Regions from separate parts of the Tistrella bauzanensis genome, predicted to be linked through region 3. Evidence: riboswitches for the same ligand, from Rfam matches in the RefSeq annotation. Region 3 holds a riboswitch; each other region holds the start of a gene.
The links. A riboswitch is a leader RNA that binds a small molecule or an ion and turns the genes downstream of it on or off. The one in region 3 is predicted to bind cobalamin.

Region 1 (7,861 bases), on a different contig from region 3:
TGCGGCAGCCCCACGATGCCGGCCAGCACTGCCAGCGACACGGTGGGCATGCCGAAGCCGACCACGCCCTTGACAGTGCCGGCCAACAGGAAGGCGCCGGCAACCGCGGCGAGAGTTGCGGGGTCGAGATCAGTGGGCATCATTGGCGGCCTCCGCGCAGTGGCATGACGACCATGATCCTAGCCTGTCCGCCTGGCCGCATGCTTCGGCGGTGGCCGAACTGTTGTCGACGGACCAGTCAATCGGCCGGTCGGGATGGCGCATCCAGCAGCAGTTCCGCCGCCTGCACCCATTGCGTCACCATCCGCTCGTAATAGTCCGGGCGGGCGGAGAGCAGGCTGGACAGCGCGAGACCGCGGAGAAACTCGACGCTCATCGCGACGACGGCATCACGCTGCAGCCCGTCGCCCAGTGGTTTGAACAGATCGGCGAGCACCCGCTCGCGGGCGCCACGCGCCTGCCGTTCCGCCGCCTGGATCGCGGCACGCAGATCCGGATCGGTGCGGGCCGCGGCCCATAGCTCCAGCTCGGCCATGAAGGCCGGTTGCGCGCTCATCGCGGCCAGGGTGCGGATGGCCCGCTCCACCGGCCCTGTCCCGACCGCTGGCGATGACCGCGCATCCCGCACCGCCGCGTCATTGCGGCGCACCAGTTCCTCGATGGTCGCCGAGAGCAAGGCGGCATGGCTGGGGAAATGGTGGAGCAGGGCGCCGCGGCTGGCACCGGCGCGGCGCTGCACCTCCAGTGTGGTCGTGCGGGCCACGCCAAGCTCGATCAGCGATGTCACCGCCGCGTCGAGCAGGCGCCGGCGGGTCTGATCACGCTGTTGTTCCCGGATCGGCCGGTCGTCCGGGGGGACTGGGCGGGCATCGGTCATGGCGGGCGGTTCCTCCGGGCCGGGGGTGATGTGCCGCGATTGCAACCACGGCTGCGGTGACATTTCAACAGGCGGATGGCCGGGCGTGATTTGACGGTCAGGATTGACTGTCAATTTCCGTCACCATACAGTCAATACTGACTGTGAGGCGGCGGCAGCCGCCTGCCCCCGGATATGGAGCCCGATATGCCTGCATTCGAAACACTGATCATCGCGCCCGACCCCCAGGCCCCGCGCATCGCCCGCCTGCTGTTGAACCGCCCTGAGCGGCTGAACGCGATCACCGATCAGACCCCGCGCGACATCCGGGACGCCGTCGCATGGGCCGAGGCGCAGGACGATATTCACGTGATCGTGGTCGAGGGCGCGGGCAAGGGGTTCTGCGGCGGCTATGACCTTGCCGACACCGCAGAACAGATGGTCGAGCATCCCTGTCAGCAGGAGCGCTTTCCATGGGATCCGATGGTCGACTACGCCTATATGAAGCGGAACACCGAGGATTTCATGAGCCTGTGGCGGTGTTCGAAGCCGACCATCGCCAAGGTTCATGGCGCGGCGGCGGCCGGAGGCAGCGACATCGCGCTGTGCTGCGACCTGCTGATCATGGCTGAGGATGCCCGCATCGGCTATATGCCGACCCGCGTCTGGGGCTGCCCGACCACGGCGATGTGGACCTATCGCCTGGGGCCGGCGCGGGCCAAGCAGATGATGTTCACCGGCGACCTGATCGACGGCCGCACCGCCGCCGCCTGGGGATTGGCCAACGAGGCGGTGCCGGCGGCAGAGCTGGAGGCGGCGACGCTGCGCCTTGCCGGACGTATCGCCGGCGTGCCGCGCGGGCATCTGGCCATGCACAAGATGGTGGTCAATCAGGTGATGCTGACCCAGGGCCTGGAACAGTCGCAGATGATGGCGACAGTGTTCGACGGCATCACCCGCCACAACCCTGAAGGCCTGTGGTTCCGCCGTTATGCCCAGGCCCGGGGCTTCAAGGCGGCGGTTGCCTGGCGCGACAGCGGCCGACCGATCCCCGAGGGCGACGAGGCCCGCGCCCTGATCCGCGAGATGGACGGACACGGCGACGGCTGAGGCCGCACACGGCCGGCGCCAGGCCGGATAACGGACGCCAACGACAAGAACGATAAGACGAAGACACGTCCCCAAAGGGAGGGAGACACGACCCATGCCGACCGGCACCGATGGGCGCGAGGCGGCGCTGCGCGCCCGCCTCGACGCGACACCCACGCCCTATGATCTGCTGGCACAGATCGCTGTCGAGCGTCCGGATCATCCGGCGCTGGATTATCTGCCGGATGCCGCCGGATCGCCCCCGATCACGATCAGCTATGCGGCCCTGGTCCGCGAGATCCGGCAGATGACCGCGGCCTTGCGCGCCGCAGGCGTCGGGCCGGAGGACGGCGTCGCCATCCTGCTGCCCTTCGTGCCGCAGGCGGTGATGGCGCTGATCGCCGCCACGGCGGCCGGTATCGCCTTTCCGATGAACCTGCTGCTGTCAGCCGAGGCACTGACGGCCCAGATGACCCTGGCGCGGGTCCGGGTGGTGGTGACCATGGGGCCGCATCCGGCGCTGGATGTGCATGGCAGGGTGATGGCGGCGGTGGCGGCGGTGCCGACGGTGACCAAGGTTGTCGCGGTGCCGATGGGCGCCGCCAGTCGGCAGGCTGTCAACTGGGTCGACTTCCTGGGTAGCGGTGCGGAGTGTGTGGTCGATCCGGGTCATCCCGACCGGGTGGCGGCCTTCATTCACACCGGCGGCACGACCGGTGCACCGCGGCTGGCGCAGTTGTCGGCCCGCAATCTGGCGGCAGCGACGCTGATGGCGGCGGCCGGCAGTGGCATGATCGCCGAAGACCGGGTGCTCACCGGCCTGCCGCTGTTTCATGTCGGTGGCGCGGTGGATGTGCTGCTGGCGGCCCTGTCGCAGGGCGCCACGGTGATTTTTCCAACCGCGACCGCCATGCGCAACCCGGAGGTGCTCCGCCGGTTCTGGCAGATCGTCGACGAGACCGGCGCCAGTATGATCGGCAGCGTGCCGACCATTCTGGCGGCCATCGCCGACAGCCCGCGCGGGTCCGCGCGCCTCGACCGGCTGCGGGCGATCCTGACCGGCGGTTCGCCGCTGGCGCCCGAACTGGCGGCGCGGGTGGAAAAGATCGCCGCATGCCCGGTCTGCCAGCTCTATGGCATGACCGAGACCGGCGGGATCGTGTCGGTCCAGCCGGCTGACGGCCGGTTCCACGACCATGCCGTGGGCCCGCCGGTGCCGCTGGCGCGTGTGGCGCTGGGCGCGGTCGACGCGGCCCGTCTCCCCGGTGCGCAGGGCGAGGTTCTGGTGGCGGGCCCGCATGTCTTCCAGGGCTATCGCACCGCTGCCGGCACCGTGGATCGCCCGCAGGACGGCTGGCTGCGATCGGGTGATCGGGGCGAGGTGCTGCCATCGGGCGAGCTCCGGATCATCGGCCGGGCCAAGGACGTGATCATCCGCAGCGGTCACAACATCGATCCGGTGGCGATCGAGGCGGTCGCGCATGCCCATCCGGCGGTCGCCCAGGCGGCGGCGGTTGCCATGCCCGACGATTATGCCGGGGAACTGCCGGTGCTTTATGTGATGCCGCGCGCCGGCATGATCTGCTCCGAAGACGACATCGCGGCCTTTATGGCCGCGCACATCGCCGAGCCGCCGGCGCGGCCGCGCCATGTGTTCGTGCTGCCCGACCTGCCCTTGACCCCGCTTGGCAAGATCGCACGCTTTCGCCTGCGTCAGCTCGCGGCCGAACATCGGGTTCGGGCGGCGCTTGGCGAGACCGGAGAGGGCCTCGCGATCCGCTGCGCGGATCCGGCGGCAAAGCGCATCACGATTGACGGCGAGGTGGCACCCGACCGGCTGCGGGCCATCGAGGCGGTGCTGGCCCGGCTTGGCCTTGAACGCGCCCAGGAATGCCAGCCTTGACGACAGGGTGTCCATCTGCACAATATGCAGTGTTCTCGGTTCCTCATATCCACAAAATATGGGGCTAAGAGGGAATTCGGTGCGGTGGGCGGCTCAGAGGTGCTCGCCAAATCCGAAGCTGTCCCCGCAACTGTAGGCGGCGAGCGACCACACGATCTGGTGCCACTGGCATGACGACATGCCGGGAAGGCCTGTGTGGCAGTGGCGACCCGCGAGCCAGGAGACCTGCCGCGAACCTGTTGAAACGTCCCTGGGCGGGGAGTCCCGGCGGGCGCAGGCGGCAGCTCATGCCTTGCCCGGTTGTTCCGGGCCAGGGCTGTGGCCTCATCGCCCTGCGTTCACCCGGAACCGCTCCGCCAGGGCAGATGGGTGAACACCATGTCGTCTGCGGCCTTCGACTTCGACCGTCATGGTCATCTGGTTCCCGTTACCGCGCCGGTCGGGGCCGGGCGGATACGGCATGCGCCGCTGCCGGCCCCGCTGGCACCGGTAACGCTGGCACCGGCACCGCGGCCCTCGGATCTTGCCATCGATCATGGTCGCGACACGCTGCTGACCGATTTCGGCAAGGCGACATTGCGCGACCGCTATCTGATGCCGGGGGAGCGGTATCAGGATCTGTTCGCGCGGGTGGCCTGTGCCTATGGCGACGATATCGACCATGCCCAGCGGATCTATGATGCGATGTCGCGGCTGTGGTTCATGCCGGCGACACCCATCCTGTCCAATGGCGGCACCGCGCGGGGCCTGCCGATTTCGTGCTTCCTGAACGCCGTTCCCGACAGCCTGGACGGTATCGTCCGGACCTGGAACGAGAATGTGGCACTGGCCTCGAATGGCGGCGGCATCGGCACCTATTGGGGTCAGGTCCGGTCGATCGGCGAAACCGTGAAGGGCTGTGGCGAGACGTCGGGCATCATTCCGTTCATTCATGTCATGGACGGCCTGACCCTGGCGATTTCGCAAGGGTCGCTGCGCCGCGGATCGGCGGCGGTCTATCTGGACATTCATCATCCCGAGATCGAGGAATTCCTGGAGATCCGCAAGGCGTCGGGCGATTTCAACCGCAAGGGCCTGAACCTGCATCACGGGATCAACATCACCGATGCCTTCATGGCGGCGGTGAAGACAGGGGATGATGTCGCGCTGCGCAGCCCCTGTGACGGCAGCGAGATCCGGCGGGTGGATGCCCGCCGGCTGTGGCAGCGCATCCTTGAAACCCGGCTTCAGACCGGTGAGCCTTATCTGTTGTTCATCGACACGGTCAACCGGGCGCTGCCGTGCCACCAGCGGATGCTGGGGCTGGATGTGTCGACCTCGAACCTGTGCAGCGAGATCACCCTGCCCACCGGCCTGGATCATCACGACCGGGAGCGCACCGCGGTCTGCTGCCTCGCCTCGTTGAACATCGAGACCTGGGACGCATGGAATGAGGCGCCGGGCTTCGTCGAGGATGTGATGCGCTTCCTCGACAATGTGCTGACCAGCTTCATCGAGACCGCGCCCGACAGCATGGCCCGCGCGCGCTATTCAGCGATGCGCGAACGCTCGGTCGGGCTGGGCGTGATGGGCTTTCACGCCTTTCTTCAGGCGCGAGGCATTCCGTTCGAAAGCGCCATGGCCAAGGCGTGGAATCTCGCCATCTTCCGCAAGCTGCGGCGCGAGGCCGACCGGGCATCGGTGTTCCTGGCTGGCGAGCGCGGCCCCTGTCCCGACGCGGCCGAAGCCGGCATGCAGGCGCGGTTCAGCCACAAACTCGCCATCGCGCCCACAGCATCGATCAGCATCATCTGTGGTGGCACCAGCGCCTGCATCGAGCCGATCCCCGCCAATATCTACACCCACAAGACCCTGTCGGGCGCGATATCGGTGCGCAATCCGCATCTTGTCCGGCTGCTGGCCGCCAAGGGGCTGGATAGGCCGGCGGTCTGGCAGTCTATTCTGGGTCATGAGGGATCGGTGCAGCATCTGAATGCGTTGACCGCAGAGGAAAAGGCAGTGTTCCGCACCGCCTTCGAGATCGATCAACGCTGGATCATCGATTTCGCCGCCGACCGCGCGCCATTCATCTGCCAGAGCCAGTCACTGAACCTGTATCTGCCGGCCGATATCGATAAATGGGATCTGCATATGCTGCACTGGACCGCCTGGGAGCGGGGGGTGAAGAGCCTGTATTACTGCCGGTCGCGGGCGTTGCAGCGCGCGGGCTTCGCGGGAGATGCCGACAGCATGGCGACCAGCGGAACGGATGCCGTGTCGACCTCCGCGGCACGTGTCGCGCCGACCGATTATGAGGAATGCCTTGCATGTCAGTGACGATCCGCACCCATGGCCTTGCCGGCATCCCGGGCACGCTCGATCCAATGACCCTGATCGGCACTGGTCGCGTCGGCTTGCTGACCGCGACCGGCAGCTATGACGTCGACCGCTACCCTTGGGCCTATGGCTTCTGGAAGCGCCAGCAGCAGGCCCATTGGATGGGCGAGGAAGTACCGCTTGGCGGTGATATCAAGGATTGGCATTCCGACCGGGTCAGCGATGCCGAACGCCAGTTGCTCACCCAGATCTTCCGCTTCTTCACCCAGTCGGATATCGAGGTTGGTGACAATTATCTGAAGCGCTATATCCCGCTGTTCCAGCCGCTGGAGATCCAGATGATGATGGCGGCGTTCTCGAACATGGAAACCGTGCATATCGATGCCTATGCCCTGCTGTTGAAGACGCTGGGCATGCCACAGGCTGAATTCGAGGCCTTCCGCAGCTATGGCGATATGCGCGCCAAGGCCGATTACATGCACAGTTTCGGCACGGGCACGGTTGCGGATGTGGCGCGGACGCTGGCGATGTTCGGTGCCTTCACCGAGGGCATGGCGCTGTTCGCCAGTTTCGCGATGCTGCTGAACTTTCCGCGCCACAACAAGATGAACGGCATGGGCCAGATCGTGAGCTGGTCGGTGCGCGATGAAAGCCTGCATTGCGCCGGCATCATCCGCCTGTTTCATGAATGGCATCGCGAGACCGGCGCCGTGACCGCATCGGTCCGCGATGACATCATCGATCTGGCCCGCACCATGGTGTCGCTGGAAGACCGGTTCATCGATCTGGCCTTCGAACTGGGGCCGGTGCACGGTATGACGCCGGCCGATATCAAGGCCTATATCCGCTATATCGCCGACTGGCGGCTGACCCAGCTTGGCCTGCGGCCGGTTCATGGCTGTTATTCCGACGTCGAGGATGGCGCACGACCGCTGGTGCCGCATCCGTTGCCCTGGCTGGTCGAAATTCTGAACGGCGTTGAGCACGCCAATTTCTTCGAGCAGCGCGCGACCGAATATTCCAAGGCCGCCAGCCGGGGCGACTGGGATGGCCCGGCCGGTGTCTGGGCGCAGTTCGACCGCAGACACCGCTCGGCAACCTGACGCTGAACGCGCCTGATCAGACGGCTTCAAGAATGGTCGCGATGCCCTGGCCGCCGCCGATGCACTGGGTGGCGAGGGCATAGCGGCCGCCGATGCGCTTCAGCAACTGCGCGGCCTTGCCGGTGATCCGGGCACCGGTGGCGCCCAGCGGATGGCCGATGGCGATGGCGCCACCGTCGATGTTCACGATCGCCTCCGGTATCTCAAGCTCCCGGATGCAGGCCAGCGCCTGACTGCCGAAGGCCTCGTTGATTTCGACCACGTCGATATCGGCGATGGTCAGGCCCGCGCGGGCAAGTGCCTTGCGCGTGGCCGGCACCGGCCCGATGCCCATGATTTCCCGCGGACAGCCGGCAATGGCGGTGGCGCGCACCCGCGCCAGGATCGACAGGTTGTGGCGGATGGCGAAGGCTTCCGACGTCACCAGCACGGCGGCGGCACCATCGGTGAGTGGCGATGCGGTGCCGGCGGTGACGGTGCCGTCGGGCCGGAAGGCGGGCTTCAATCCGGCCAGAGCCTCCAGCGTCGTCTGAGGCCTGAGGCAGCCATCGCTGTCGATGACCGCGCCATCAGGTGTGGTCACCGGCACGATTT
Region 2 (7,861 bases), on a different contig from region 3:
CCGCCCTCGAACTGATAGTAATCGTCGCTGTCCAGCAGGTCGTGTTCGCGGTTGTCCTGGTTCTGGACCACCGCATCGGCGCGTGACAGGGCGGCCGCGAACAGGCCGCGGGCGCCCTCACCCTCGGCGCCCGCACCATAGGCATGGCCGCCCCAGGTGAGATAGGCCTCGGCCAGATCGGCGCGGCTGGTCCAGCCGCCCTCATCGATCAGCGCCTGAAGCCCGGCGCCGTAAGCCCCCGGCGCCGAACCGAACACCCGGAAGCCTGCGGCACGCGCGGCAGCCTCGCCATCGGCACCATCGGCTTCCAGCCGGGCCCGGTCGTCGCGCATCGCCGCCGCGATCGGGTTGGTCTCGTCATCCTCGTCGCCAATCGCCGCCACCGCGCGCGCAGCACTGTCGAACAGGTCGATCTGGGCCGGGAACGCATCGCGGAAGAAGCCCGATACCCGCAACACCACGTCCACCCGCGGCCGGCCCAGCAATGCTGCCGGCAGCACCTCGAACCCGACCACGCGGCCCGAGATGTCGTCCCAGCGCGGCCGGGCGCCAATCAGGGCCAGCGCCTGGGCGATATCATCGCCGCCGGTGCGCATATTGGCGGTGCCCCAGGCGGTCAGCACCATCCGGCGCGGCCACATGCCCTGTTCCTGGACATGGGCGTCGACCAGCAGGCCGGCCGATTTCCAGCCCAGCGTCCAGGCGGCGGGTGTGGGCAGCGACCGGCTGTCGAGCGAGAAGAAATTGCGGCCGGTGGGCAGCACCTCGGGCCGGCCGCGCGTCGGCGCGCCCGAGGGCCCCGGCGCCACGAACCGGCCATCGAGGCCGCGCAGCAAGGCCGTCATCTCGGCCATGCCACAGGCCTCGATCGCCGGCCTGATCACCCGGTCGGCCATGGCGAGGACCGCGGCGGTGCGGCTCCAGACCGGATCGGCCGGCCGCGTGCCCGCGACCAGATCATGGGCCAGGGTTTCCAGCCGCTCGATCGTGTCGCCGGCGCTGCGCCAGCCGGCGGCATCGCCCAGCACGGCGGGCCTCGGCCCGGTCCAGGGGGCGGCGAAATCGCGTGACAACGGATCGAACCCGCCATCGGCAGGGTCACTCAACCCCAGATCAAGCGCCAGCGCCCGCAGGATCGACGCGTCCCCGCCCCCATCAGCCCCGGTATTGCCCGTCTGACGCGGGCTGCGCAGGATGGCGACCAGCAATTCGGTCAGGCGGTCGCCATCGGGGCTGCTGCCGAAGATGTGCAGCCCGTCGCGGATCTGAAGTTCCTTGATGTCGCAGAGATGGGCGTCGATCCGGGCCAGCGCCGCCTCTTCGGCCATGCCGGCCTCGACGCCGCAATCCTTGTCGAGCCCCAGCCTTGCCGCCTCGGCGACGATGCCGCGCCCCAACTCCGGCAGCCGGCGCGGGTCCAGCCCTGTCGCCTCGTAATATTCATCGACCAGCGCCTCCAGCCGGCCCAGCGGGCCATAGCTGCCGGCGCGGGTCAGGGGCGGGGTCAGATGATCGACCACCACCGCCGCCGTCCGGCGCTTGGCCTGCGCGCCCTCGCCGGGATCGTTGACGATGAACGGATACAGATTGGGCAGGGGGCCCAGCACCGCTTCCGGCAGGCAATCCGCTGAGAGCGCCAGCGACTTGCCCGGCAGCCATTCCAGATTGCCATGCTTGCCGACATGCACCACGGCATCGGCGCCGAACGCCGTGCGCGCCCAGCCATAGAACGCCACATAGCCATGAGGTGGCGGCAGGGCCGGATCGTGATAGCTCTCCACCGGATCGATGTTGTAGCCACGCGCCGGCTGCACCGCCACCGCCACCCGCCCGAAGACATGCACAGGCAGGCGGAAGGCGCCATCGGCCACGAAGGGATCATCGGCCGGATCGCCCCAGCGGCCGCTGATCCGCGCCGCCGCCCCGGCCGGCATCGCCGCCAGACAGGTGCGATAGGCATCGAGGCTCCAGGCGATACCGGCCATCTGATCACCGCCATCCGTCGCCGCCGAGGTGCGCCGTCGGGTCAGGTCGTTGGTGGGGCCTGCCAGCAACCGGGCCATCAATGCGGCGCCATCGGTCGGCGCGTCGCCGGTGTCATAGCCGGCGGCCGTCAGCGCACCCAGAATCCGGGCAACGCTTTCCGGCGTGTCCAGGCCGACGCCATTGCCGATCCGGCCATCACGGTTGGGATAATTCGCCACCACCAGCAGCACCCGCCGGCGCGCGGGCGGTGTCAGGCCCAGCCGCACCCAGGCGGCGGCCAGCGCCGCCACGAAGTCCACCCGGTCGGGCTTCGGCGCCTGAACCAGGATCGGGCATTCGGTCGCGGCATCCCAGCAGGCCTCGGCCTTGAAGGCAACCGCGCGTGTCAGCACCCGGCCGTCGATCTCGGGCAGGCTGACATGCATGGCGAGGTCGGCGGGGCCAAGCCCGCGATGCCCGCCCGCCCAGGCGGCCTCGCTCGCCCCCGACAGCACCACCTGCAACACCGGCCGGTCGAGCCCGTCGAAGGGCGTGCGGGCCGGCGCGCCCGCCCCGGTCGCCGATCCCAGCGCGAAGGCTGTGGTGTTCAGCACGATGGCGGCCCCGGCCCGGTCGAGCGCCGCGCGCACGAAGGCCGCCGCCGCCGGATCCTTCAGGCTCTGGGCATGGATGGCCAGTGGTGTCAGCCCCTGCGCCGACAGGGCCGCCGCCAGCGAATCCACCGCCGCCGTCTGGCCGCCAAGGGCCAGCGCGCGATAGAACACGATACCGGCGACCGGCCGGCCGGTCGCCACCGCCGCGTCGATCCGCTCGATATCGGCGCCGCTCAAGCCATGCAGAGGTTGGTCAGGGGCGCTGTCGGCGGTGCTGCCATCGCCCGCCTCGGCCAGGGCCGGATGCAGGCCGGCCGGCGGCAGCGGCACCGGCGCCGGGCCCGGTTCGGCGCGCCGCCCCAGCAGATGCTGGGCATGGAGCAGCAGCCCGCAGGCATTGCCGACGCCATTGCCCGAGAAATAGGCCAGCACCCGCCGCCGCTCCGCCGGCGACACCGTCGACAGCCCGTCGAGCGAGGCATCGGGCTTGTCGTCGCCGGGGATCACCACCAGGGCGATCGGCCGGGCGCGGGCGATCTGGGTCAGCCGCTCCAGCCCATAGGGCCAATAGGCGGTGCCGCCAAGCAGGCGCACGATCACCAGCCGGGCATGGGCCAGCGTCCGGTCCACCCACAGATCCACCGACATCGGGTGCTTCAGGCGCTGAAGATTGACCAGCCGCAGCCCGGGTGCGGCATCGCCCAGCCGGTCCCGCGCTGCCGACAGGCAGGCAAGTTCTGTGTCGGCGGCGGTGACCACCACCATTTCGGCCGGGCTCTGGCGCAGGTCGATGGCTTCGTCGCCATCGTCGATCCGGCCGGGTTCGGCTGCCAGCAGATGCATCGGGGGCCGCCCCGCCCGGCCCTAGGCCGCGGTCCGTCCGCCGAGTGCGGCAGCAACCGCCCCGGCATCCAGCCCCTGCGCGCCGATCACCACCAGCCGCGACCGCCGGGCCTCGCCGGCACCCCAGGGCCGGTCGAAATGCTGCTGAAGCCGTGGCCCCACGCCCTGGACCACCAGCCGCATCGGCTTGTTTGTGACTGAAACGAAACCCTTTACCCGATAGATCGGATGATCGGCCACCGCCGCCGCGATCCGCCGGCTGATGTCATCAGGACTCATGCCGTCCGGAAGCTCGACCACGAAGCTCGCAAAGGCGTCATGGCCGTGCTCTTCCTCGCTGGTGCCGTCGTGATGGCTGGGTCGCGACGCGATGTCATCCTCGGCCGCGGCGCCGATCCCCAGCAGCACGGCGGGGTCGACCCTGCCCTCTGCCGCCTCGATCACCCGGGTCGCCGGCCGCAATTCGGGCGCGATCGCCGCATGGGCACGGGCCAGACCGGCCGCATCCAGCAGATCGGTCTTGGTCACGATCACCATATCGGCGCAGGCCAGTTGATCCTCGAACAGCTCGTCGACCTCGGCCTCATGGTCGAGCGAGGTATCGGCGGCGCGCTGACGATCCAGCGCCTCCGGGTCATTGGCAACCCGGCCTTCGGCGAGCGCCGCGCCATCGACCACCGCGATCACGCCATCGACCGTCGCCAGGGTCTTCACCGACGGCCAGGCGAAGGCCTGTACCAGCGGCTTAGGCAACGCCAGCCCGCTGGTTTCGATGATGATGTGATCGGGGCGCGGCTCGCGGGCCAGCAGCGCTTCCATGGTCGGCAGGAAGTCATCGGCGACCGTGCAGCAGATGCAGCCATTGGCCAGTTCGATCACGTTTTCATCAGGGCACGTGTCTATTCCGCAACCCTTCAGCAGATCGCCATCGATGCCGACATCGCCAAATTCGTTCACGATCAGCGCCAGACGCCGACCGCCGGCATTCTCGATCAGATGCCGGATCAGCGTGGTCTTTCCCGCGCCGAGAAAGCCGGTGACGATCGTCGCAGGTATTTTCGACCGGGTGCTCATGCGCGCCTCGCGTTGGTTCAATCGGGTCGGGGCAACGGTAGAGGCGTGTGGGGGCCGCCGTCAATCCGCTGTCTTCAGACCGCATGGCGAACCGGCCGACGCCATTCCGGTCTCGTCGACGCCGTGAAAACGCGTTGCAGACGCAGGTCCGGCAGTCTAGCATCAGCGCTGCACAGGTGCCGTCGAGTGGCCCGATCAGGGTTACTCGCGGAGAATTGGGAAGTCGGCACGCGATCCCGGATCACCCGATCCGGCATGGCGGAAGCCGACGCTGCCCCCGCAACGGTAGGACACGCGGCAAGCCCGTCGCAGCCACTGGGTTTTACCCCGCCAGCATCGGCCGGGCACCTGGGAAGGCACGGGCCCGGAGGATCAGGACCATGACATGGTTCTGCACGCCTCCCGCAGTCGAGCCCGGAAACCAGCCTGCGACACGACCGGCAAGCCGCGGAGGGCGGTGCGCGCTGATCCAGGGCCGCGCATGCGGCTGTTCCGGACCCGCCGGACAGCCCGCCCCATATGCCGCCCCCCGGACATCGCCGCACCCACCTCCGCTGTCAGCCATTGACCCATGGACCGCCGATCCGTTTCGGCGGAGGCGACTGGTGACGGTGCAGAGATGGCGATTTATATAGATACATCAAACCGTTATCGGCCATTCGCAGATCGCGGCCGCGATGCAGGCTGACCACACGACGTCAGCCTCGCCGACGCCAGCCTCACCGACGATTGCCCGGATCGACCACGACGCGGTCATCCTGCTGGTGCGACGCGGCCAGGGCAGCCCGCGCCGGCTGGAAACCCTGCGCGCGGCGGTGGCCGCCCGGCTGCGGGACATCTCAGGCTTTGACGGGCCGGTGGTGCTGGCCTTCACCGAACTGGCGGTACCAGCCGTCTCGGGCGCGCTTGGCGACCTGGCCGGCGGCGGCCATCGCACGGTGCTGCTGGTCGATCTGGTGGTGCCGGCCGAGATGAGCCTGCGTGGCTGGCTGCCGGGTGCCCTGCATGATTGGGCACAGCGCCATGCCATCACCCTCGACATCAGCTTCAGCGCCCCGGTGGAGGGCGACCCGCTTTTCATCGACGCGATCGCCGCGCGCATCGCCGCCAGCGACCACGACAACATCCGCAACAGCCCCGCCATCGACACCAGGCCGTCATGGAACGACCCGCCGGATCATGCCCATCACATCTTTGCCTGTGACGGGCCACGCTGTGCCCATCGCGGTTCGGGGCCGGTCTGGACGGCGTTGCTGGCGGCGCTGGAAGCGGCGGGTCTGCGCGCAAAAGCCACCGACCGGGTGATGATGACCCGCAGCCGCTGCCTGTTCCCCTGCAATCGCGGGCCGGTTCTGACCCTGCATCCCGGCGGATACTGGTGTGCGGTGCCCGATGCCGCCGCCGCCGCCCGCATCGTGGACGAGCATCTGAAACAGGGCCGGCCGGTCGGCGATCTGCTGTTCCGTGCCGCCACGTGACCGGTGGTCGCAGGCCGGCCCCGCCGCTTGTCATCCCGTCGGGGTGAGCCCATAAGATGTATATGCAATGCATTGAATGATGAGGCTCTGCGATGTCGCTGCACCCCGAGGGCGGCCCCGAACGGCGGGCCGCGCTGACCGTCCGGATCATCGAGGAAACCGGCCTGACCGAAACGGTCATCGCCCGGGTCGTCGACAGTTTCTATGACCGGATCCGCGTCGATCCGGTGCTCGGCCCGATTTTCGCGGCCCACATCGCCGACGAGCGCTGGCCGGCGCATCTGGCGCAGATGCGCCGGTTCTGGTCATCGGTGGCGCTGATGACCGGCGATTATCATGGCCGGCCGATGCCGGCGCATCTGCCGCTGCCGATCAGCGGTGCCGATTTCGATCATTGGCTGGCACTGTTTCGCGACACCGTCACCGCCATCTGCACCGAGGCCGGCGCCGCCCTGCTGATCGACCGGGCCGGCCGCATCGCCGCCAGCCTGGAGATGGGCATCGCCGTCGGCCGAGGCCAGATGCTGCGCCGGGGGGAACGGCTGTCGCCGGCGGCCGCCGCCGAGCCGGTATCCTGAGTCACGGTCAACGGCGCCACCACCGTCAACGGCCGACGACTGTCACCCCGCCCGACATCACCGCGCGGGTGGTCGCGCGTGCCAGCATCTCGTGCGGGAAGCCCGGATCGATCGCGCTCACCTCTGCCAGTTGCCGGCGCTGAGCGTCATCGAGCCTGACCGCCAGCGCCCCCAGATTTTCATCGAGCTGCTGAACCGTCCGCGCGCCGATGATCGGGGCGGCCACCGCGCCGTTCAACATCGTCCAGGCCAGCGCCACCTGCGACGCCGTGGCGCCACAGGCTGCCGCCACGGCCCTCACGACATCCGCGATCGCCAGCGACCGCGCGGTCAACGCGCCGTTCGCCCTGGCGAAATCGCGGCGGGTAGTGGTGGTCGCCGCCCCGGCGTCGCGCCCCAGATCCGACCGGCTGTATTTACCGCTGAGCACGCCGCTTGCCAGCGGCGACCAGGGTATCACGCCAAGCCCCATTTCACGCGCCATCGGAATCAGATCCCGCTCGACAGTGCGCTCAACCAGGCTGTATTCCACCTGCAGCGCGATCAGCGGCGACCAGCCGCGCAGATCGGCGATCGCCTGCATGCGCGACGCCTGCCAGGCCGGAATATCCGACAGCCCCAGATAGAGCAGCTTGCCGGCGCGGACCAGATCGTCCATCGCGCGCAGTATCTCCTCGACCGGCGTCGTCCCATCCCAGGCATGGAGATATAGCAGGTCGAGATGGTCGGTCTTCAACCGGATCAGGCTCTGCTCCACCGACCGCACCATGCTCTTGCGATGATTGCCGCCTGAATTGGCGTCGCCCTTCCGCGTCGGCAGGGTGTATTTGCTGGCGATCACCAGCCGGTCGCGACGCCCCGCGGCGAACCGGCCCAGCATGGTTTCCGCGCTGCCATCGGTATAGGCGTTGGCGGTGTCGATGAAGTTGCCGCCCCGGTCGACATAGGCATCGAAGATCCGGCGGGCGGCCGCCTCATCCGCCCCCCAGCCCCAGTCGGTGCCGAAGGTCATGGTGCCCAGCGCCATCGGCGACACCCGCAAGCCCGAGCGACCGAGCAGGCGATAGTGATCAAGGCCGGAAATGTCATGCATGGTCGTCTCCCGTCATGGCCATCTGGTCCATCCGGTGTGAGCATCGCCGCTGCGCATTCTGCAGAGAATGGCTTATGATCTGAATGAACCATGAAGAAACGGGGGCATAATGAGAGGGCGTGACGTCGCCGAGCTGCGGGCCTTCGCGGCTGTCGCCGAGCATGAAAGCTTCGCGCGCGCCGCGGCCCATCTGGGCATGACGCCATCGGCGCTCAG
Region 3 (7,861 bases):
GCCAAAACGCTCGATTTCCATGGCGGGGTCAATGTCACGCTGGGCCTGCCGATCGTGCGCACCTCGCCTGATCACGGCACCGCCCTCGACATTGCCGGCCGCGGCATTGCCCGCATCGACAGCCTGGTTGCCGCCATCAGGCTGGCCAGCCTGATGAGCGCCGCACGCAGACGTGCCGCCGGCTGATCCGGAGCCCCATGACCGACGAATTTTCATCGACCGGCCCTGCCGCCATCACCATTCCAGACGACACAGCCGCCCGGCTGGAGGCGCTGCCGCCGCTGCGCGACGTCATCGCGGCCAACGGCCTGGATGCGCGCAAATCGCTGGGCCAGCATTTCCTGCTGGATCTGAACCTGACCCGGCGGATTGCCAGACTGGCCGAGGGCCGCGGCGGCCTGGCCGGCGGCACCGTGATCGAGGTGGGCCCCGGCCCCGGCGGGCTGACCCGCGGCCTGCTGGCCGGCCCCGCCGCCCGGGTGATCGCCATCGAACGTGATGCCCGCGCCGTCCAGGCCCTGCAGCCGCTGGTCGAGGCGTTTCCCGGCCGGTTCTCGATCATCGAGGCCGATGCGCTGACCATGGATCCGGGGGCGCTGCTGGATGCGGCGGGCGATCCCGGCCGTTGCTGGATCGCATCGAACCTGCCCTACAACATCTCCACCCAGTTGACCGTGCAATGGGCCGAGCGCCCGGAACGCATCGCCGGCATGGTGCTGATGTACCAGAAGGAAGTGGCCGACCGGCTGATCGCCGAGCCCGGCGGGCGCGACTATGGCCGGCTGTCGGTGCTGGCACAATGGCGGTTCCGCATCGCCAAAGGCTTCGACATCGGCCCGCGCGCCTTCACGCCACCGCCCAAGGTGACGTCGACGGTGCTGATCTATGAAACCCGGCCCGAGCCGCTGGCGCCCGCCGATCTGCACCTGCTGTCGGCGGTGACGGCAGCGGGCTTCGGCCAGCGTCGAAAGATGCTGCGCCAGAGCCTGAAAAGCCTGGGTGATGCCGAAGCGCTGCTGGCCGCCGCCGGTATCGAGCCCACGCGGCGCGCCGAAACGGTCTCGGTCGAGGGGTTCTGCGCACTTGCCCGGGCACTTGCGGCCCGCGACTGACGCCATCGCCATCCGGTCGCGGCCGACGGGCGCTTATGCCCGACGGCGCATCTTGAAAATGCGCGATCCCTCGCCGAAATTGGCGACGAGCCATGGCGGCCCATGCGTGGACGCGTGCCGTCGTCATGTCTCCGGGGTGCCATTCACGACACGGGAGACCGCATGACCTATCTTCTGCTCGCCGCCGGCCTGGGATTGTTGTTTCTGGGTGGCGAACTTCTGGTCCGCGGCGCGGTGGGCACCGCCACCCGGCTGGGGATTTCGCCGATGGTGATCGGCCTCACCCTGGTCGGTTTCGGCACCTCCACACCGGAACTGGTCGCAAGCCTTCAGGCGGCGCTGGGCGGGGCGCCAGGCATCGCCATCGGCAATATCGTCGGCAGCAATATCGCCAATATCCTGCTGATTCTTGGTGCTGCCGCGCTTATCCTGCCAATCGCGGTTGCCCCGCAGGCGTTCAAGCGCGACGGCACCATGCTGACGCTGGCCACACTCGCGCTGATCCTCGCCTGCCTGGGCGGCGAATTGGGGCGGACCGCCGGTGTGCTGTTCCTGGTCGGCCTGGTCGGCTATACGGTCTTCAGCTATATCTCCGACAAGCGGATGAACGATGCCACCGCCCGGATGCACGCCGCCGAGGCGAACTATGTGGCAGATCAGGAGCCGGTGAAAACCGCCAGTATCGGCCGCAGCCTGCTGATCACAGCCATCGGAATCGCCGGCGTGATGCTCGGGGCGAATTTCCTGATCTCAAGCGCGGTCGAGGTGGCGCGGACCTTCGGCCTGTCCGAAGCGGTGATCGGCCTCACCCTGGTTGCCGTCGGCACCTCGCTGCCGGAACTGGTCACCTCGGTGATGGCGGCGCTGCGCAAGCATGGCGATGTCGCCCTCGGCAATATCATCGGCAGCAATATCTTCAACGCACTCGGCATCGGCGGCGTCACGGCATTGGTCCAGCCGATCGCCATCCCGCCCGAGGTGCTGGCGCTCGACATCTGGGTGATGGCGGCGGCAACCGGGCTGCTGCTGGTCTTCGCCTGGACCGGCTGGCGGATCGGCAGGCGCGAGGCCGGTGTGTTCCTGGCTGCCTATGTGCTCTATTTCGTCGTGCAGTTGTCGCCGGCGGTACGCGGTGCGCTCGGGCTCGCCTGAGCCACTGCCCTGCCCGACACCGCACTGATGGCCTGCACCGGATATCCGATGCGGGCCATCAGTCGTTTGTGGTCAGACCGATCTGATTGACGGTCAACAGAGCGAAGCTCAGCGACCGGCATCCTCACGCATGCCATTCACGAAACCGCTCAAGCCGAGCTGGCGCTTGCGGCGCAGGCGCTCCGCGCGCAGGATCGCCTCCAGATTGGCCAGGCTGCGATCGACATCATCGTTCACCAGCACATAATCGTATTCGGCGTAGTGGCTCATTTCATCAGCCGCCTTGGCCATCCGCCTGGCCACCACCTCGGCGCTGTCCTGGGCACGGGTGGTCAGCCGGCGTTCCAGTTCCACGATCGACGGCGGCAGGATGAAGACCGTCACCAGATCGTCGCGCGCCCGATCTGCCAGCTGCTGAGTGCCCTGCCAGTCGATATCGAACAGGACGTCACGGCCGGATGCCAATGTCGCCTCCACCGCCGCGCGCGGGGTGCCATAGCTGTTCTCGAACACGGTCGCATGTTCCAGCAGGGCATCGTCACCGACCATCCGCTGGAACGCCGCCTTGTCGATGAAGTGATAATCCACCCCATCCACTTCACCCGGCCGCTTCGCGCGCGTGGTCACCGATACCGACAATGCAATATCGTCATCACTGGCCAGCAACCGCCGCGACAGGGTGGTCTTGCCGGCGCCCGATGGCGATGACAGCACCAGCATCAGGCCACGGCGCCGGTCATGGGGAAGGCGGCGGCTGGTGGTGGCGGCATCACTCATGCCCACACCTGGGCCGGTCCGGCAGTCTGCATCACGTGTCTCGCTTCCATCATTCCAAAAGATCCTTTTATATGAAGGATCTTACTCAACATTCTGGATCTGTTCGCGCAACTGGTCGATCCGGGTCTTCAGCGCCAGCCCGATGCGGGTCAGCGTGGTGTCCGAGGATTTCGAGCACAGCGTATTGGCCTCGCGGTTGAACTCCTGGGCCAGAAAATCGAGCTGACGGCCGACCGGTTCGTCGTCGGCACACAGCGCCCGTGCCTGGGCGACATGGGCATCCAGCCGGTCCAGTTCCTCGCGGATATCGGCCTTGGCGGCGAGCACGGCCGCTTCCTGGATGATCCTGTCTTCCGACAGGCCGGCGCGGTCGTGCAGCAGGCTGTGGATCAGATCGTCCAGCCGGTTGCGGATCACCTCGGGCTGGGCGGCGGCGGTCGCCCGGGCATCGGCGATCAGGCCGCCGATCGCATCGATATGCTCGTCGATCAGCCGGGCGAGGGCGGCACCTTCCTGGGCGCGCGCCGCGACCAGCCGGTCGAAGGCCACGATCAGGCTGTCGGTCATCGCGTGCTCGCGGGTGGCGCGGGCGGCTTCGCTTTCCTCGTGCTCCACGGCCTGGATCAAGCCGGGCACGCGCAGCAGACCATCGATCCGCGGCGCCTTGGCCTTGGGAAAACGCCGCTGCAGATCGGCGATCACCTCGCCCAGCCCGTCGGCCACATCCGGGTCCAGGCGCAGCCGGGTGCCGCGGGCATGGACCACCATCGCAAGCTGCACGCTGACATGGCCGCGCCGCAGCCGGTCCTGGGCCACCCGGCGGATCACCGGCTCGAACTGATCGAAGCCGGCGGCAAGGCGGATGCGGAGATCCAGCGAGCGGCCATTGACGCTCTTGACCTCCCAACTCCAGCGGTAGCGCGCATCGCCGGCGTCGGCGCGGGCAAATCCCGTCATGCTGGCGAGCGCCATGGCCAATCTCCTGAGGATGAGCGATGATCGGCGGACTATACGAACCCCGCAAGCCCCCGCCAAGCAGCGATTGCCACAGATGTCCGACGCGACCCGCCCGCCACGCGACCACCTGTCGCCCCGCCACATCGCCATCACCGGTGCTTCCAGCGGGCTCGGCGCCGCACTGGTCCGGGCCTATGCCGCGCCGGGCGTCAGGCTGGCGCTGCACGGACGCGACGCGGCCCGCCTGGACAGTGTGGCCGCCGCCGCCCGCGCCAGCGGTGCCACGGTCGACACGGCCCTGTTCGACGTGACCGATGCCGGGGCCATGGCAGACTGGCTCACCCGCGCCGACACGACCTTTCCCCTGGATCTGGTCATCGCCAATGCCGGCATATCGGGAAACGAGGCGGCATCGGGCGGCACCGTTTCGGCCGATGTCACGCGCGCGATCTTCGCGGTCAATGTCGACGGCGTGGTCAATACCGTGTTGCCGGCCGCCAATCTGATGCTGGGCCGGGGACGCGGGGCGATTGCGATCATCTCAAGCCTGGCCGGTTATCGCGGCCAGCCCGGTGCCCCCGCCTATGCCGCATCAAAGGCCGCCGTCAAGGCCTGGGGCGAAGGTCTGCGACCGCGCCTCGCCAAGGGCGGCCTGCATGTGTCCGTCGTCTGCCCGGGCTTCGTGCGGACACCGATGACCGGGCGCAACCGCTTTCCGATGCCGTACCTGATGGAGGCCGATCGCGCCGCCGCCATCATCCGCCGGGGACTCTGTCGCAATCGCGCCCGGATCGCCTTTCCCTGGCAACTGGCCGCGGTGGTCTGGCTGCTGGCAGCCCTGCCGGCATCCTGGGCGGATGCGCTTCTGCGCCGGATGCCGGGCAAATAGTCGCCAGGACCGCCATGTCCGTGGCTGGCCGGCCCGCCATCGCGAAACGCCCTGACGCCCTGACGCCCTGCGATATGCTCTTGCCAGACGCACCCCGATTGCGCAACCATGGCGCCACTGATGGTGTCCGCGATCGACCTGGTCGGTCGGGGATGAAAAGGGAATGCGGTGCGCGATCACGGCCGAAGCCGGCGATCGCAATTCCGCGGCTGCCCCCGCAACTGTAAGCAGCGAGTGCCCCATCCTGACTGCCACTGGTCCATCGAGGCCGGGAAGGCGATGGCGGTGCGATGACCTGCGAGCCAGGAGACCTGCCGTCATTCGCGGTCACGGGCGAGCACGTCGGGCGGGGTGTACCGATGGGTTTTTGCAAGCGGTGGCGGCGTCAGGGCCCCCGGACACCCGTCTTCCTTCAGGCACGGTTCCAACAGGCACAAAGCCGCATACCATGCTGGCCTCGTTCGCAGTGACCGGTCGACGTTGCTGAACGAGGTCTATCGGTGCCTGATACCACTGCCCACGTCCGCCGCCCGGACTCCGTCCGCCGCCAGCCAGCCAACCGCCATGTCACCACGGCCGCCATTCTGACAGCCGCGCTCGCCGCCGGCCTGTCGTCCCCCATTGCACAGGCTGCCTCCGATGACGAGGTCACACCGCTCGGCCCGATCTCGGTGTCGGCCGCGCGCACGCCCACGCCGCTGGCCGCGATCGGCAGTGCGGTGACGGTCATCACCGGCGAGCAGCTCGACGCGCTTCAGATCCGCCATGTCGACGACGCCCTGCGGCTGGTGCCCGGCGTCGCGGTCAGCCGCACCGGCTCGGTCGGTGGCCTGTCGCAGATCCGCATCCGTGGATCGGAAGGCAATCAGACCCTGGTGCGGATCGACGGCATTGAGGTATCGGACCCGTCGGCCGGCTCGGAATTCGATTTCGCCCATCTGCTGGCCTATGAGGTGGAGCGGATCGAGGTTCTGCGCGGCCCCCAGAGCGCGCTGTACGGATCGGACGCCATGGGCGGGGTGATCGACATCACGACGAAGCGCGGCGCCGGCCCGCTGTCGGGCAGTCTGCGGACCGAGGCCGGCGGCTTCGAGACCCGCGAGGCGGCTGGCAGCCTGTCCTATGGCGACGAGATCTTCGACGGCATGGTCTCGGTGCAGAGCTTCCGCACCGACGGCATCTCGGTCGCCGACGAGCGGGCGGGCAATCCTGAGACCGACGGCTATCGCAACCGATCGGCCTTCGCGAAATTCGGCTGGCGGCCGACCGAGGATCTGGAATTCGCCCTGGTTGGCAGAACCCTGCGCTATCATGCTGAAGGTGATGGCTATTCCACCCTGCCCGTCGACGGCGACGAAGAGACCCGCGGCACCCAGAGCTTCGCACGCGCCGAGGCCCGCTATGCCATGGCCGATGGCCGGTGGCGCCACAAGCTCGGCCTGGCCCACACCGAACACGACCGCGACTATCGCGCGAACGGCTCGGTGTCGAGCACCTATCTGGGGCGACGCCTGAAGACCGATTATCAGACCGATTACAGTTTCGACACCACCACCGGCCTGCCCGCCAGCCACGATATCAGTCTGGCGGCGGAGTATGAGCGCGAGACCGTGCGCACCCACAGCGACTGGTCGTCGGTCGATCGGGCCTTCGATGCCACTGGCTATGCCGCCGAATACCGGCTGGGCTTGTTCAACAGCCTGTTCCTGTCGGTGGCCGGCCGGGTGGATCAGAACGAGTTGTTCGATGATGCCGCCACCTACCGGCTGACCGCGGCCTGGGTGATCGACGGCACCGGCACGCGGCTGCGCACATCCTATGGCACCGGGGTGAAGAACCCGACCCTGTTTGAATTGTTCGGCTATTCGGCCAGCTATCGGGGAAATCCAGACCTGAAGCCCGAACGGGCGCGCGGCTGGGATGCGGGCGTCGAGCAATCCTTCCTTGGCGGTCGCATCACCGCCGATCTCGGCTATTTCAGCCAGGATATCGACCGATTGATTCAAGGGTCTGGCAACACGTCGCTCAATCTGGATGGCACGTCGAAGATCGACGGCGTCGAGGCATCGCTGACCCTGCGGCCGACCGGCTGGATGGATCTCCGCCTCACCTACACCTATACCGATGGCGAGGACGCCAAGGGCGAGGAACTCATCCGCCGGGCGCCGCATGTCGCCAGCGCCGATATCGCCACCCGCTTTCTGGACGACCGCGCCCGCGCCGGCGTGTCGGTGGTCTATAACGGCGAGCAGAAGGACTGGGCCTATGACGCCAATTATGCCCGCAGCGTCGTCACCTTGGGCGCATATACGCTGGTCGGCCTGACCGCGGCCTATGACCTCACCGACAGGGCCGAGATCTTCGGCCGGGTCGACAATCTGTTCGACGAGCAGTATCAGGAGGTTCTGGGCTATGGTTCACGCGGGCGGGCAGCCTATGCCGGCCTGCGGATGCGGTTCTGAGCCATGATCCGGCGCAGCCCTGTGGCCGTGGCGGCGATGATCCTTGCGGCAATGATCCCGGCTGCGGCACCTGTCGGGGCGGCACCGACCCGGATCGTTTCGATGAACCTGTGCGCGGATGAATTGCTGCTGCGGCTGGCGCCACCGGGGCGGCTGGTGTCGGTCACCTGGCTGGCGGCAGGGCCGGCGGCGATCGATGCCGGCGCCGCGGCGGGGCTGACGCTCAATCATGGGCGGGCCGAAGAGATTGCCCGGCTCCGACCCGATCTGGTGGTGGCCGGGCGCTATACCACCGCCACCACCACGGCCATGCTGCGCCGCGCCGGCATTCCGGTGCGGCTTCTGGACGAGGCAACCAGCCTCGATGGCATCCGCGATCAGGTGACCAGCCTCGCGGCCACGGTCGGCAATCCCGATGCCGGCGTGGCGATGCTGGCCCGGATGGACGCCATGCTGGCGGCGGCGCGGCCGGCACCCGATGATCAGGGCGGCATGCCGGGGGTGGTGGTACT
Region 4 (7,861 bases), on a different contig from region 3:
AGCGCCTGCGCCTGCTCTGGCGTGCCGGCGACCAGGATCATGTCGGGGTCCGCCTGCCACACCGCCTCTCCCGACACGCGGCCCAGCCGGTCCCGACCGGCAAAGACACTGACGCCGCCGGCGGCGCGCAGGATATCGCCGGTATAGGTGGCATCGCGCAGGGTGAACGCCGCACCGCGATCGTCGCTGCCGGTCTCAAGATACACCCGCACCGGCGGCCGGCCGGCCAGGCAGCGGCGCAGATGATCGATCCGCGCCGCCATCGCCGCCGCCACGGCATCGCCATCCGCGTCATGGCCGGTGGCGCGGCCCAGCAGGCGGATATTGCCAAGGATGTCGCCCAGGCGCCGATGGGTCAGCACGATCGCCGGAATGCCGATCCGCCCCAGCGGATCGACCATGCCGGCCGCCGCCTGTCGTGCCGGGGTCATCACCACCAGATCGGCATCCATCCGGGCGATCGCTTCCACCGAAAACCCCAGCCGTCCACCCACCCGCCCGGCCCGTGCCACGATCTCAGGCGGATAGCGGGTCCAGGCCTCGATCGCCACGATCTCAGGGCCGGCGCCGATCGCGGCCAGCATCTCGACATTGCTAGAGAAGATGGCGACGATCCGCCGGGGGGCGGCCGGGATCACCACCTCGCGCCCCAGCGCGTCGGTGACCCGACGCGGCCAGCCATCCGCCGCGCGGACAATACCGGATGGCATCACCGATACCGCCAGCACGATCAGCGCCAGCAACGCGCCCCCAAGATGACGAGGCCGGCGTGAATCAGAACCGCCAGGTCGCGCCGACATAGGCACTCCGTCCGGCCTGACTGTTGCCAAGGCCACCGTTCGATGACACCGGATCGCCCCGATAGGGCACGCTGTCGGTGGCGATGAACAGCGGGTGATCGTTCACATCCCACAGATTGTCGATGCCGCCGAACAGGGTCAGGGCGTCAGTCACATACCAGTCGCCACGCAGGTTCATCAGCCAGCTCGACCCCTTGCGATGCACATACCGGCTGTCGGACTCGGCACCGGCCACCAGCGACTCCTCGGTCTCGTAATAGAGCGGGCCACGGAAGACAGCCGTCGTCGTCATCGACCAGATGCCGCGCGCGCCGAAGCTCACCCCCAGCGCCGCCTGGGTTTCATGCATCCGTTGCAGCCGCGTGCGATCGGGGCCGGTCAGCGCCGGATCGGCGCCCTCGTCGCGCATTTCGAAATTCCACACCCCTGATCCCTGAACGGCCAGCGCCCAGTCCTGCCAGCCAAGCCGGCGGGCAAGGTCATAGCGGGCCTGAAGTTCCAGCCCGCGGATGATGGCATCGCCGCCGGCATTGGCATAAGTCCGCTGATCGGTGCCGGTGGTCACCGTGGTGATGCGGTCGGTGATCGTGTTCTGGAACAGGGCCGCATCCACGAACAGCGGCCCGTCGGCATGGGCGGCGCCCAGCTCGAATTGCAGACTGCGTTCGGGATCGAGATCCGGATTGCCGAAGGTGCGGCCGCCACCGACGGCGGTGAAATCCGAGGCAAGCTCGGTGCCGGTGGGCGCGCGGAAGCCGGTCGCCACCCCGGCCCTCAGCGTCACGGTCGGCCACGCGGCCCAGGCGGCACCGACACTCCAGGTCACGTCATCCCAGCTTTCGGTGCGCTTCACCAGCAGCGGCTGGTTCGGGGTCACGCGGGTCGACACCCGGCCATAGCTCCAGCGCGCCCCGCCACGCAGGGTCAAGGCATCGTCGAACGCCCGGTGCACGGCCTCGCCATAGACGCCGAGGCTGTCGGTATCCTCGTTGATGTCATAGGGCGGCACCTGGGCGGTCGTCCCGCCGGTCACCGATTGCCGGACACGGTCACTGCGCAGTTTCGCGGTTTCGGCATCGATGCCGAAGATCAGATCGGTGTCGTCATCGACCGCCAGACGCGGCGCCAGCTTCAGGCCCATCACGTCAAGCTGCCGGCGGTTGTCGTCGGACGAGAAGCCGTCGGCGCCGCTGCGCTGACGTTCGGCCCCCCAATGAAAGCTGTCGACATCGCGCACCACATAGGCCTGCGCGGCAACACCGATCCCGGCACCGAATTCCCGGTCCCAGCCCAGATCGATCGAGGCATTGCGCCGGTCATCGGTGTTGTTGGTGTCCCATTGCGAGCCCCGGAAGCCGGCATCATAGACGCCGTCGGTGCGCAGCGTCAGGTCGATGCGCCCCAACCGCTCATTCTGGAAGCCGAAGGCGCCCAGCCCGCCGCCACGCCGCCAGCCGGTGTTGTCGAGCCGGCCTTCGGGCGTGTCGTAATCGTCCTGCACGCCGCCGCCCAGGCCGACATAATGATCGAAGCCGCCGCTGGCGCCGGCGGTGGCGGCATGGCCGCGGGCAAGGCCGAACGATCCGACGCGCGCGGTGATCTCGCTGCCGGCCTCTTCGGTCGCCCCCGACCGGGTGATCAGATTGACCACGCCGCCGATAGCCTGAGCGCCATAGATCACCGAGGCCGGGCCACGGATGATCTCGATCCGGTCCAGATCATCGGGCGACAGCTTCGACAGATTGGCGGTGCCGGCGCGGCGGCCGTTCATCAGCACGGTCACCTGACTGCGCCAGTCGCGGCCCTGGCCGTCGGTGGCACCGCCACGGATGTTGAACGAGGTCTGACCGGGGCTCCAGTCGCTGAAGAACCCGACCGCGTTCTCGGCCAGAAGATCGGTGACCGAGCGGGCAGACGAGCGCCGGATGGTGTCGGTGTCGATCACCTGCACCGTGCCCGAGGCCCGCGCCCGCGGCTCCGGCCGGCCCTGGGCGGTGATGACCATACGGTCGAGTTCCGTGGCAGCGACGTCATCGGCCAGCACCGGCGCCGGTGACACTATGGTGCAGAGGGCCACCAGCGCCGATGGCCCGCGTCGGCGCGTGAAAGAGCTGCGCATGATCATGATGTCCGGTTTCTTGGTCTTGTGGGAAGAGATGCGGGCGTGCCCCGATCAGCCGTGCCAGAGCAGGATGGCGCTCACCTTCGGCGCCTCGGCAATGACGCCGCCGTCATCGGCCGGCATCAGCGCCTGGTCGAGATGCCGGTCCAGGCGGTGCGCCAGATCATCTGAAACCGGCCCATGACGCCGTGCCAGCCGGTCGATCATGTGGTCGCGGGCCGCGGCATGATCGGCAAACCGGGCACGGAAACGCCAGTCGACCAGATGCACCAGATCTGGCGCATGGTCCGGCCCAAGCTCATCGAGACACAAGCTGTGGCCGGGCGTTGTATCGTCGCCATGCAGGTCATCGGGGAGGAAACCAGACAGGCACCAGCTCCGCGGCCCCGCCTGCGCCGGCACGACCCAGGCGAGATTGCGGCCACGACCACGGGTGCGGGCATGGAGCGCCTGCGCAGCACCGATCGGCCCCGGAATATTGGCGCAGAGCACCAGATCGGCCGGGTCGGCCATGGGGGCGGTATCGAGCGCCTGCCAGCCATCGGCGCGGACATCCAGGGTGAGATCGGTCCTGCCGGCCACCACCGCCGCCAGCCGGCCGCGCATATGGGCGTTGGGCTCCCATGCGGTCCAGTGTCCGCCCCGGGCGATCAGGCCAAGGCCAAGCACCCCCGATCCGGCGCCGACATCGATCAGCGACCGGACACGCCCACCCATGAGCGCGCGCAAGCACTCTCCCAGATTGCGGGCATAATCGGATCGGTCCAGGTGCTCGGCGAAGAATGCCGCGTCGGCATCGCCCCAGGGCGCGGGGATCGGAACAGCGGAGCCGGAAAGCGACGGCGACGGGTGGTCGCCGGCAGTGCCGGATCTTGCCGGCAGAGACGGTGCGGGCAGCATGATGCCTCACTATGCGTGGCACATCACCGCAGGCAGGACGGTCGGCGGAAACCAACCATCGCCACCGGTACTCCCCGACCGGCAGGCACGCGCGTGACCACGATAGACGGCAGGTCTCCTGGCTCACGGGTCTTCACCGGACCGTCGCCTTCCCGGCCGCATCATCCGATGCCGCGCCAGTGGCGAGTGGACGGCCGGCTCGCCGTCTACAGTTGCGGGGACAGCCGGGGCATGGCACAGGCGCTGGCTCAAGCCAGACACACACACGCACCCCATTCCCTTTTGATCCCCGAAGGGAACCGTCTGAGCCGAGACTACAGGCGCGATTCATGACCGGTCAAGCATCTCGGCATCCGGTTTATGTTATGTTATAACATAACGTCGATTGCAATGCGAAAACACCGCGACATGGCAGTTGCCGTTCAGCCGGTGACGGCAGCCGTCAGTTCGGCGCTGCCGACCAGCCGCACGCCGGCCGCCTGCATCTGCTGGCGTGCCCGATCGAGCGATCCGTCGGTGTCGATGGCCCGGCAGGCATCCTCGACCACCACCGCCTCGAAACCGGCGGTGCGGGCGTCGAGGGCGGTCCAGGCCACGCAGAAATCGGTGGCAAGCCCGCAGATGAACACGCGGGTGATGCCGCGGCTGCGCAGATAGCCGTCAAGCCCGGTCGGACTGGTGCGGTCGGCGGCAAGAAAGGCCGAATAGCTGTCGACCGCCGGGTCGTCGCCCTTGCGGATCACCAGCCGTGCCTGCGGCAGATCCAGCCCGTCATGCAGATCGGCGCCACGGCTGCCCTGCACGCAATGGTCGGGCCACAGCACCTGGGCGCCATAGTCCAGATCCACGGTCTGGAATGGTGCATGCCCCGCATGGCTGCTGGCGAAGGAGGTATGGCCCGCCGCATGCCAGTCCTGGGTCAGCACCACTTCGGCGAACAGCCGGCCCAGCCGGTTGACCAGCGGCACCACCGCGTCGCCATCGGCCACCGCCAACGCACCACCGGGCATGAAATCATATTGCAGGTCCACCACCAGCAGCGCGTCATGGGCGCCGATGGTGATCCGCCCGGCGGCGGCATCGACGGCGGCCCGGCGGCGATCGGGGCCGCGGGCGCGGCCGGGTGCCTTTGGCGGAACGATGCCGGCCGCCGCTGTGGCCCCTGCGGCATCGGCCCGGTCCAACGCCGCGCGCCGGCGCCGATAGGACGGGAAATCGGCCAGTTCGCCCTCGCGGGCGCCACGGATCATCAATCCGTGCAGGAAGCCGCGCATCGAGCGGACCTCCTGCCCGGTCAGATCGGCGCGCTGAAACATGGCCTGGACGTTGCGCAGCATCGTCGGCCGCATCTCAGGATTCCGGATCACGCCCGACCAGTCCAGGGCCTGCGCCAGATGATCGAAGAACGAGGCCACCTCCTTCTTCGACGCCCGGCCATAGCGGCCCATCTCCATCTGCACCGGCACGGTCTCGTCGCGGGTGGTGAACCATTCATACGAGAACAGCGCCACGGCCTGCGCCAGATTGAGCGAGGCGAAGGCCGGGTTCAGCGGCACGGTCAGGATCAGGTCGGCAAGGGCGATGTCTTCATTCTCAAGCCCGGTGCGCTCCGGTCCGAACAGGATACCGATCCGGCCGCCGGCCTCGGCATGGCCGCGCATCCGCGCCGCCGCCGCCGCCGGGGTCGCGACCGGCTTCACCATGTCGCGCGGGCGCGCGGTCGATGCCGCCAGGAAATCCAGATCGGCCACGGCCTCGGCCACGGTATCGAAGACCCGTGCCCGCTCAAGCACCGCGTCGGCGCCGGAGGCCAGCACGCCCGCGCGATCATTGGGCCAGGGACAGCGCGGCGCCACCAGCCGCAGATCGGTCAGGCCGAAATTCAGCATCGACCGGGCGGCCGAGCCGATATTGTCGCCGATCTGGGTGTTCACAAGGATCACAGCCGGCTGAACGCCGCCAAGCCCGTCGAGGCCACGGGTGGCAGCGGCCTTGGCCGGCCGCTGCTCGGACTGGTCGGTCATCGGTCGATCAGGCTCCCACATCCAGGGCCGCGGCGGCGTCGGCCGCCGCCGGCACCGATACGCCGGCCTGAAACAGCCGGTAGGTGATACCATCGGCCAGCGCCTCATAGGACGCATTGACCACATTGGCCGACACGCCCACCGTCGACCAGTGATGGCCAGTGGTATCGGCGCTTTCGATCACCACCCGGGTGACCGCGTCGGTGCCGGTGCCGTCGGGCGCCGACATGATCCGCACCTTGTAATCCACCAGCCGGACATCACGCACGCCCTGATAGGTCTGGGCGATCGCCCGGCGCAGGGCCGTGTCCAACGCGTTGACCGGGCCGTTGCCCTCGGCCACCGCCATGATCGGCACACCACCCACAGTGATCTTGATCGTTGCTTCCGACAGGGTCACCAGCTCGCCACGCGCGTTGTAGCGGCGTTCATCGATCACCCGGAAGGATTGCAGGCGGAAGTATTCCGGCACCTCGCCCAACGCCCGGCGGGCCAGCAGTTCCAGACTGGCATCGGCGCCGTCATAGGCATAGCCGACATGCTCATTGGCCTTCACCTGCTCCAGCAGCCCCGGCAGGCGCCGGTCATCGGCCGCGACCTCGATGCCGATCTCGGCCAGCCGCACCAGAAGATTGGCCCGGCCCGACTGGTCCGACACCAGCACATGGCGCCGGTTACCCACCTGTTCCGGCACCACATGCTCATAGGCGCGCGGATCCTTCAGCACCGCGCTGGCATGCAACCCGCCCTTATGGGCGAAGGCGGCGGCGCCGACATAGGGCGCATGGATGTTGGGCGCGCGGTTCATCCGCTCATCGAAGGCGCGGCTGACCGTTGTCAGATGGGTCAGCCCTGCCTCATCGATGCCGGTGGTATAGCCCATCTTCAGCATCAGGGTCGGCAGCAGGGTCACCAGATCGGCATTGCCGCAGCGTTCGCCCAACCCGTTCAACGTACCCTGGATCTGCCGCACCCCGGCGCGCACCGCCGCCAGACTGTTGGCCACGGCGTTGCCGGTGTCGTTATGGCAGTGGATACCCAGGCGATCGCCGGGGATCAGGGTCGTGACATGACGGACGATCTCGTCGATCTCGTGGGGCAGCGTGCCGCCATTGGTGTCGCACAGCACCACCCAGCGCGCGCCGGCGGCATAGGCAGCCCCGACCGCCGCCAACGCATAGTCGGGGTTGGCCTTATAGCCGTCGAAGAAATGCTCGGCATCGAACATGGCCTCGGACTTGACCCGCGCCGCATGGCCGATGCTGTCGCCGATCATCCGCAGATTCTCGTCCAGCTCCACGCCCAGTGCCATGGTGACCTGAAAATCCCAGCTTTTGCCCACCAGACATGCGGCCGGCACATCGGCGCCAAGCACCGCGGCAAGCCCGGGATCGTTCTCGGCCGACCGCCCGAAGCGCCGGGTCATGCCGAAAGCTGAAAACCGCGCCCGGCTCAGCCGGGGCAGATCGGCGAAGAACGCGTCATCGGTCTGGTTCGCGCCCGGCCAGCCACCCTCAATATAATCAATGCCCAGCTTATCCAGTTCGCGCGCGACACCCGCCTTGTCGGCTGCCGTGAAATCGACGCCACGGGTCTGCGCGCCGTCGCGCAGGGTGCTGTCATACAGATAGATGCGCTCACCGGACATGGGGGTTCGTCTCCGTCGGTCGGATAATTCCGGACATGTTTAACACCCGGAACCGAGCGATGCGAAACGGAAACCTCTGGGCCTTCTCTATATCTTGACGAGATCAGCCAGCGGAACAACGTCAGATGTCGCGGGAAACACGACGTTTTCAACGCTTTCCCGAGAAACCCTCAGATGATCCAACGCAACCCCTTTGAGTACGGCACGCATGTCTAGAGTGGGTTTCAGATCACGGCCATCGTACAGAGCCGACTCAGACAAGCCCGGCCAGTCAGCAACGATACGACCACCATTCACCGCGCCGCCGCACAACATCATCGCCCCTCCCGTGCCGTGATCGGTCCCATTGCTGCCATTCGGGCGGGCA

Region 1: linked by a shared signal. The riboswitch ahead of IEW15_RS21955 (ribonucleoside-diphosphate reductase subunit alpha) and the one ahead of IEW15_RS17170 (TonB-dependent receptor plug domain-containing protein) in region 3 are both predicted to bind cobalamin.
Region 2: linked by a shared signal. The riboswitch ahead of IEW15_RS04500 ((2Fe-2S) ferredoxin domain-containing protein) and the one ahead of IEW15_RS17170 (TonB-dependent receptor plug domain-containing protein) in region 3 are both predicted to bind cobalamin.
Region 4: linked by a shared signal. The riboswitch ahead of IEW15_RS16235 (methyltransferase domain-containing protein) and the one ahead of IEW15_RS17170 (TonB-dependent receptor plug domain-containing protein) in region 3 are both predicted to bind cobalamin.

What each region holds. Positions count from the first base shown of each region.
Region 1 covers NZ_BMDZ01000078.1:8,993-16,853, forward strand. The annotation lists gene IEW15_RS21935 (sulfite exporter TauE/SafE family protein) at 1-143, opposite strand, end outside; gene IEW15_RS21940 (TetR/AcrR family transcriptional regulator) at 239-877, opposite strand; gene IEW15_RS21945 (crotonase/enoyl-CoA hydratase family protein) at 1,064-1,966, shown strand; gene IEW15_RS21950 (AMP-binding protein) at 2,061-3,848, shown strand; cobalamin riboswitch at 3,868-4,094, shown strand; gene IEW15_RS21955 (ribonucleoside-diphosphate reductase subunit alpha) at 4,227-6,164, shown strand; gene IEW15_RS21960 (ribonucleotide-diphosphate reductase subunit beta) at 6,155-7,267, shown strand; gene IEW15_RS21965 (thiolase family protein) at 7,284-7,861, opposite strand, start outside.
Region 2 covers NZ_BMDZ01000006.1:75,283-83,143, forward strand. The annotation lists gene cobN (cobaltochelatase subunit CobN) at 1-3,422, opposite strand, end outside; gene cobW (cobalamin biosynthesis protein CobW) at 3,444-4,496, opposite strand; cobalamin riboswitch at 4,654-4,940, shown strand; gene IEW15_RS04500 ((2Fe-2S) ferredoxin domain-containing protein) at 5,174-5,974, shown strand; gene IEW15_RS04505 (group III truncated hemoglobin) at 6,067-6,552, shown strand; gene IEW15_RS04510 (aldo/keto reductase) at 6,578-7,645, opposite strand; gene IEW15_RS04515 (LysR family transcriptional regulator) at 7,755-7,861, shown strand, end outside.
Region 3 covers NZ_BMDZ01000045.1:29,104-36,964, reverse strand. The annotation lists gene pdxA (4-hydroxythreonine-4-phosphate dehydrogenase PdxA) at 1-186, shown strand, start outside; gene rsmA (16S rRNA (adenine(1518)-N(6)/adenine(1519)-N(6))-dimethyltransferase RsmA) at 234-1,112, shown strand; gene IEW15_RS17190 (calcium/sodium antiporter) at 1,275-2,264, shown strand; gene gmk (guanylate kinase) at 2,373-3,041, opposite strand; gene IEW15_RS17180 (YicC/YloC family endoribonuclease) at 3,123-4,013, opposite strand; gene IEW15_RS17175 (SDR family NAD(P)-dependent oxidoreductase) at 4,093-4,887, shown strand; cobalamin riboswitch at 4,992-5,220, shown strand; gene IEW15_RS17170 (TonB-dependent receptor plug domain-containing protein) at 5,388-7,349, shown strand; gene IEW15_RS17165 (ABC transporter substrate-binding protein) at 7,353-7,861, shown strand, end outside.
Region 4 covers NZ_BMDZ01000041.1:14,418-22,278, forward strand. The annotation lists gene IEW15_RS16225 (ABC transporter substrate-binding protein) at 1-743, opposite strand, end outside; gene IEW15_RS16230 (TonB-dependent receptor) at 775-2,919, opposite strand; gene IEW15_RS16235 (methyltransferase domain-containing protein) at 2,974-3,822, opposite strand; cobalamin riboswitch at 3,914-4,141, opposite strand; gene pncA (bifunctional nicotinamidase/pyrazinamidase) at 4,245-4,832, opposite strand; partial or broken gene IEW15_RS26605 (RNA methyltransferase) at 5,091-5,972, opposite strand; gene cimA (citramalate synthase) at 5,854-7,494, opposite strand; gene IEW15_RS16255 (DUF1501 domain-containing protein) at 7,582-7,861, opposite strand, start outside.